Regions from separate parts of the Modestobacter sp. I12A-02662 genome, predicted to be linked through region 1. Evidence: riboswitches for the same ligand, from Rfam matches in the RefSeq annotation. Region 1 holds a riboswitch; the other holds the start of a gene.
What was found. Region 1 has a riboswitch for thiamine pyrophosphate ahead of thiM (hydroxyethylthiazole kinase). Riboswitches for the same ligand answer to the same signal wherever they lie in the genome.
Positions count from the first base shown of each region.

Region 1 (3,393 bases):
GCTGCGCGCCGTCGCCGTCCAGCTGCACCCGGGTCGCGGCAGGCGCCCCGCCGTCCTCGGTCACGCCCTTGCCCAGCCGGCGCAGCACCGCCCCGACGTCCAGGCCGGTCAGGTCACCGGACAGCTGCAGCCCCTGGGCCACGTTCGCCGCCACCGAGCGGCCGAGCGCTCCCGGGCCGTCGGCGGAGATCACGGTCATCTTCTCCACGCCGGCCAGCGGCGCGGACGCCGCGGCCACGACCTCGGGCAGCACCTTGACCAGCAGGTCCAGGATCGCCGCCTCGCCGTAGTTCTTGAACGCCTCGGACCGGGCGTCCATGGCCGACGCCCCCGCCTGCCGGCGCAGCTTCTCCACCTCGCCCCGCTTGGCGCCCTCGATCGCCTCGGCCTCGGCCTCCTGCTCCACCCGGTAGCGCTCGGCGTCGGCCGGACGGCGGACCTCGGTGTCCAGCTGCGCCTGGGTGAGGCTCGAGTGCGCTCGGCCACCTTCTCCTGGGCGGCGAGCACCTCCTGGTCCTGGGCGGCCTGGGCGAGCGGGCCGGCCGCGGCCGCGCGGGCCTTGGCCGCGTCGATCTCCGCGTCGATCTCGGCCTGCTTGAGCGCGAGCTGCCGCTGCGACGGCGATCGCCTCGTCCGCGAGCAGCTGCTCCTGCTGGGCGGCCTGCCGGGCGCGCGCCTCGGCGATCGAGGTCTCCTTGAGCACCCGCGCCGCTGGTCAGCCGGCCCACGATCGAGCGCAGCGCGCCGGCCAGCACCTCCGAGGTGAAGGTGTCGCCGATCGCGATGAGCAGGGTCACGAGGGCTCGCCGGGGGGTGGGAGGAGGGGCGGTCAGGGAGCGGTGGAGACGACCTCCACGGACGTCTCGGTGGGGGTGTCGACGACGTACACCGGGGTGCCGGCGGGCAGCGGGACCGCACTGCGGGCGTGGTACTTCAGCTGCTGGCCGCCGACGGTCAGCCGGACCTCGCCCAGCCCGCCGGCCGGCACCCGGGAGACCACGACCCCCTGGGCACCGAGCAGCCGGTCGCGGGTGGGCGTCGGCTCGGTCGGCATGTCCCGCAGAGCGGCGGACAGCCGGACGGCGCCGGCGGCCAGCGGCAGCGCGACGAGGAGCCCGCCGGCGAGCGCGAGGGAGAGGGCCACCGGCCGCGGGAGGTCGGGCAGCAGGGCGGTCACCGCCGCTCCGCCGAACCCGACGCCGCCCAGCAGCGCGGCGATCGCCGGGAGGGAGAACGGTCCGTCGGCGTCCGCGGAACCGAGGTCGAGGTCGCCCAGCACCAGGGCGAGGACCAGCACGACGACCCCGGCACCACCCAGCACGAGGAACGCGACGGCGGTCGGTTCCACGTGTCCTCCAGTGCTGCCGTCCGGGTCGGGCGAGCGCACAGCGTCACAGCCGCAGCGGCGGATGATCAAGACGAGTGACGTGGGACGGGCCACCACCACCCGGTCGGGTGAACGATCGTGTTGTACGTTCGCGGCCGACACGGGGTGTCCCGCCCGGGACTGAGAGCACACCCGTCGAACCTGCCCCAGTTGACACTGGCGAAGGGATGTCACGGCGTGGAAGCCACCGACCTCCGCGCGGCCCACGCGGCGCTGCGCGAGACCGCACCCCTGGTGCACTGCCTCACCAACACCGTCGTCCAGACGATCACGGCGAACGCGCTGCTCGCGGTCGGCGCCGCGCCCGCGATGGTCGACGACCCCGCCGAGGCCGGCGAGTTCGCCGCGGTGGCGTCGGCGGTGCTGGTGAACGTCGGTACCGTGCAGCAGCGCACCGCCGAGGCCATGCGGATCGCCGCCCGGGCCGCCGGGGACGCCGGGACCCCGTGGGTCCTCGACCCGGTCGCCGTCGGCGGGCTGACGTTCCGCACCGAGCTGGCCGCCGACCTCGCGGCCCTGCGGCCCACCGTGGTCCGCGGCAACGCCTCCGAGGTGCTCGCGCTCGCCGGGGCCGGCAAGGGCGGCCGCGGGGTGGACAGCACCGCCACACCGGAGGACGCGCTGGAGGCCGCCGGGGAGCTGGCCCGGCGCACCGGCGGCGTGGTCGCGGTCAGCGGGCCGGTCGACGTGGTCACCGACGGGACCCGCGTGGTGCGGATCGGCGGCGGCTCGGCGCTGCTCACCCGCACCACCGGCGCCGGCTGCGCGCTGGGCGCGCTCGTCGCCGCGTACGTCGCCGCCGCCGCCGCCGGCGACCCGCTCACCGGCACCGTCGCCGCGCACGCCCACGTCGCGCTCGCCGCGGAGATCGCCGCGGACCTCGCCGACGGGCCGGGCACGTTCCCCGCCCAGTGGCTGGACGCCCTCGACGCGCTGGACGACGACGCGCTGACCCGTGCCGACCTGCGCACCGACGACTGAGGACGACGGCGTGCGGCGTCCCCTCGACCCCACCCTGTACCTGGTCACCGACACCGCGCTGAGCGCGCCGCGCCCGGTGCCGGACGTGGTGGCGGCCGCGGTCGCCGGCGGGGTGACGTGCGTGCAGGTCCGGGACAAGACCGCGAGCCGCCGGGAGCTGCTGGCGCTGACCCGCGCGGTGCGGGCGGTCCTGGCGGCCACGCCGCACGTGGCGCTGGTCGTGAACGACGCCGTCGACGTCGCGCTGATCGCCGGGGCAGACGGCGTGCACGTGGGCCAGGACGACCTCCCGCCGGCCGACGTGCGGGCGCTGCTCGGCCCGGACCCGTGGCTGGGCGTCTCGGTCAGCGGGGACGCCGACCTCGACGCCGTCCTCGCGCTGCCGCCGGGGACCGTCGACCTGGTCGGGCTGAGCCCGGTCTGGGGCACGCCGACGAAGCCGGACACCGGCCCGGCCCTCGGTCTGGACGGCGTCCGCCGGCTGGCCGCACGGGCGCGGGCGGGCGGGGTCCGCTCGGTCGCGATCGGGGGCATCCACGCGGAGAACGTCGCCGCGGTCGCCGCCACCGGGGTCGACGGGGTCTGCGTCGTCTCCGACGTCTGCGCCGCCGCGGACCCGGAGACCTCGGCGCGGCTGCTGCGCGACCGGCTGCGCCCGGAGGTCGGTGCCCGATGAGCGCCGCGGTCGCGCTCACCGTGGCCGGCAGCGACCCCAGCGGCGGGGCGGGCATCCAGGCCGACCTGAAGACCTTCAGCGCGCTCGGTGCCTACGGGACGGCGGTGCTCACCGCGCTCACCGCGCAGAACACCCGCGGCGTCACCGGCGTGCACCCGGTGCCGGCGGAGTTCGTGGGGGAGCAGCTCCGCACGCTGTTCGCCGACGTGACCGTGCACGCCACCAAGCTCGGCATGCTCGGGACGGCGGAGGTGGTGCGCGAGGTCGCCGCGGTGCTCGCCGGCCGCCCGGGCGGACCGGTGGTCTGCGACCCGGTCATGGTCGCGACGAGCGGGGACCGGCTGATCTC
Region 1 covers NZ_JABGDE010000017.1:46,175-49,567, forward strand. Annotated here, with positions in the region: gene HL189_RS21490 (flotillin domain-containing protein) at 1-406, opposite strand, end outside; gene HL189_RS21495 (NfeD family protein) at 830-1,348, opposite strand; TPP riboswitch at 1,479-1,572, shown strand; gene thiM (hydroxyethylthiazole kinase) at 1,565-2,368, shown strand; gene thiE (thiamine phosphate synthase) at 2,379-3,044, shown strand; gene thiD (bifunctional hydroxymethylpyrimidine kinase/phosphomethylpyrimidine kinase) at 3,041-3,393, shown strand, end outside.

Region 2 (3,393 bases), on a different contig from region 1:
CGCGATGTCGTCGGGCTGGCCCATGCGGCCCACCGGGATCTGCTGGGCCGCCATCTCCCTGAACTGCTCGAACGGGATCCCCAGCCGCTCGGCGGTCGCCGCGGTCATCTCGGTCTCGATGAACCCGGGTGCGATGGCGTTGGCCGTGACGTTGAAGCGGCCCAGCTCGATGGCGAGGGTCTTGGTGAAGCCCTGCAGGCCTGCCTTGGCGGCGGAGTAGTTGACCTGGCCGCGGTTGCCCAGCGCCGAGGTGCTCGACAGGTTCACGATCCGGCCCCACCCGGCCGCGACCATGTGCTGCTGCGCCGCCCGGGTCATCAGGAAGGAGCCCCGCAGGTGCACGCCCATCACGGCGTCCCAGTCGTCGACGCTCATCTTGAACAGCAGGTTGTCGCGGATGATCCCGGCGTTGTTGACCAGCACGGTCGGGGCGCCGAGCTCGTCGGCGACCCGCTCCACCGCCGCGGTGACCGAGGCCTCGTCGGCGACGTCCGCGCCCACCGCGAGCGCCTCGCCGCCCGCACCGGTGATCGCCTCGACCGTGCCGGCGCACGCGGCCTCGTCGAGGTCGAGCACCGCGACCTGCATGCCGTCCGAGCCGAGCCGCCGGGCGATGGCCGCGCCGATGCCGCGCGCTGCCCCGGTGACGATCGCCGTCCTGTGCTGTGCCACTGCGTTCTCCTCGCCCAGTCGCTGCGTGGCGGCCGGCGGCCGCCACGTCTCCGCGCATTCCATCAAGCCGCCTCGGACCGGCGGACGACGGTGCCCCCGGCGGCCCTCAGGCCCCGCGCCACGCGGCGTCGAAGAAGCCGACCTCCAGCTGCATCGCCCGCCGGTAGGCCCGCCGCAGCGCCGGGGAGTCCGGGCCGGCGTCGAGCAGCGCCTCGAGCGTGCGGGCGAGCTCCTCGAACCCGGGGTCGGCGTAGGTGTCGACCCACTCGGTGTAGTCGCCGCGGGCCTGCCCGGCGAGCGCCTGACCGAGGTGCGCGTACAGCCGCATGCACGGCGTCATCGCGGCGCAGGTCAGGTCCGCGCTGCCCACCGCGGCGGTGGCCACCAGGAAGTCGGTGTAGGCCGACGTCGCGGGCAGCGGTTCCACCGCGGCCAGGTCGATCCCCCACCGCTCGGCGTACGCCGCGTGCAGCCGCAGCTCCTCGCGCACCCCGGCGAGCAGGTCGGCGAACGCGTCGAGGCCGGCCCGGTCCCGGCTGTGGACGACGCCGAGCGCGTACCCGCGGGCGAACGCCTCCAGGAAGAACGCGTCCTGGGCCACGTAGCCGGCGAACCGCTCCCGGGGCAGCGAGCCGTCGGCGATGCCCTGCACGAACGGATGGGCCAGCGCGGCCGCGGCCAGGTCGGCGTTCGCCGTCCACAGCTCTCCGGACAGGCTCATCCCGCCGCCAGCGCCATGTCCCAGAACGCGACCTCGGCGGCCACCACCTCGTCGAACACCGCCTCCGGCTCGGCGGCGGGCAGCGCGTCGGCCGCCGCCGCGAGCCCGGCCACGTACCCGGCGAACCCCGGGACGGTCCAGTGCTCGACGAACTCCCGGTAGACCGGCGCGCCGGGGAGCGCGCCGGACCAGGCGTCCAGGTAGGTGCGCTCGATCGTCCACAGCGCGGTCAGCGCGGTCGGCACGTCGGCCCCCTCGAGCCGGGCCAGCAGCGCGGCGTAGCCGCGGGTGGCCGGCAGCGCCGGAGCGGCCAGGTCCAGCCCGCGCCCGGCGGCCAGCTCCTCGAACCAGGCCAGCTCCTCGACCAGCGCGACCGCCCCGCCGGCGAGCACGGCCTGCGCCGGCCGCGGCGCCCGGGCGAGCAGCCGGGCCTGGAACCGCAGCAGGTCGGCGACGAACCGGGCGTCCTGCACGAGCCAGGTGTCGAACGCCGCCACCGGCACGCTGCCGTCGCGCACGCCGCGCAGGAACGGGTGGTCCGTGGCGTCGCGCCAGGCGTCGGCACGGCGGGCGGGGAGATCGGCGACCGGCACGGCGCGGACTCTACGAGGTGGCTAGGGTGACCCCTGTCATGGCTGGAGGCCATGTGCGGGAGCTCGGGCAGACCGGGCTGAGAGGGCGGCTGAGCGCCGCCGACCGCTGGAACCTGACCGGGTAATGCCGGCGTAGGGAGCGTCTCGTGAGCGTTGGCTCGACCACCCGTCCGTCCGCGGCCCGGGGGGACGCACCGCTCACCCTGGCCGAGCGCCCGCCGCGCACCCTGGGCCTGCGCGACTCGCTGGGCCTGTGGGGCAACCTCGGCATCAGCCTGCTGCTGCCGGTCGCCGCCGTCTTCGTCGTCCTCCCCGACGGCTCGCTGGGCACGTCCCTCGCCGCGATCGTCGTCGGGGCGCTCATCGGCGGGACCCTGCTGGGGCTGGCCGCGGCGGCCGGCGCCCGCGAGCAGGTGCCTGCCATGGTGCTGCTGCGCGGGCTGCTCGGCCGGCGCAGCTCCTACCTGCCGACCGCGCTGAACCTCGTGCAGTGCATCGGCTGGGCCACGTTCGAGATCGTGATCATCGCCGAGGCCGCGTCCCGGGTGCTCGACGCGCCGCGCTGGCCGTTCGCGCTCGCCGCCGGCGTGCTGGCCACCGCCATGGCCCTGCGCCCGCTCGGCGTCGTCCGGGTGCTCGCCCGGTACGCCGTCTGGGCGGCCCTGGCCGCGCTGGCCTACCTGTTCGCCCAGGTCCTGGCCGAGCCGCTGCCGCCGATCAGCGGCGGCGGGGCGACGTCGTTCTGGACGGCAGCCGACATCGTCATCGCGCTGCCGATCTCCTGGCTGCCGCTGGCCGCCGACTACACCCGGCACGCCCGCAGCGCCCGGATCGCGGGGGTCGGGGCGGGCGTCGGCTACGGCCTCGCCACCGTCGTCATGTTCACCCTCGGCGTGCTGGCGCTGGCCGCCTACGGCAGCTCCGGCCTGGACGTCGTCGACGCGCTGCTCGCCGTGCCGCTGGGCGCGCTGGCCGTGCTCGTCCTGGTGGTCGTCGAGCTCGACGAGGCCTTCGCCAACCTCTACTCGACGGCGGTGTCCGCCCAGAACGTGGTGGCCCGGGCCGACCGCCGGCTGCTGGCGCTGGCCGTCGGCACCGCGGCGACCGTGCTGGCGCTGACCTTCGACATCGCCGCCTACGAGCCGTTCCTCTTCCTGATCGGCGCGGTGTTCGTGCCGCTGGCCGGGGTGTTCGTGGTGGCGTACTGGCTGGTGCCCCGGGGCGCCTGGGACACCTCCGACAGCGCACCCGCCCGGCCGGCGCTGCTGGTGCCCTGGGCGGCCGGCTTCGTCGCCTACCAGCTGACCCTGCCCACGTACCTCACCGGCCCGGGCGCCGGCTGGACCGCGTGGTGGACCGCGCGGCAGACCGACCTCGGCATCGACCCGGCCAACGGCTGGTCGGCGT
Region 2 covers NZ_JABGDE010000014.1:35,877-39,269, forward strand. Annotated here, with positions in the region: gene fabG (3-oxoacyl-ACP reductase FabG) at 1-672, opposite strand, end outside; gene HL189_RS19475 (TenA family protein) at 779-1,393, opposite strand; gene HL189_RS19480 (TenA family transcriptional regulator) at 1,390-1,986, opposite strand; TPP riboswitch at 2,032-2,142, shown strand; gene HL189_RS19485 (cytosine permease) at 2,133-3,393, shown strand, end outside.
Region 2: another riboswitch for thiamine pyrophosphate. It lies ahead of HL189_RS19485 (cytosine permease); the one in region 1 lies ahead of thiM (hydroxyethylthiazole kinase).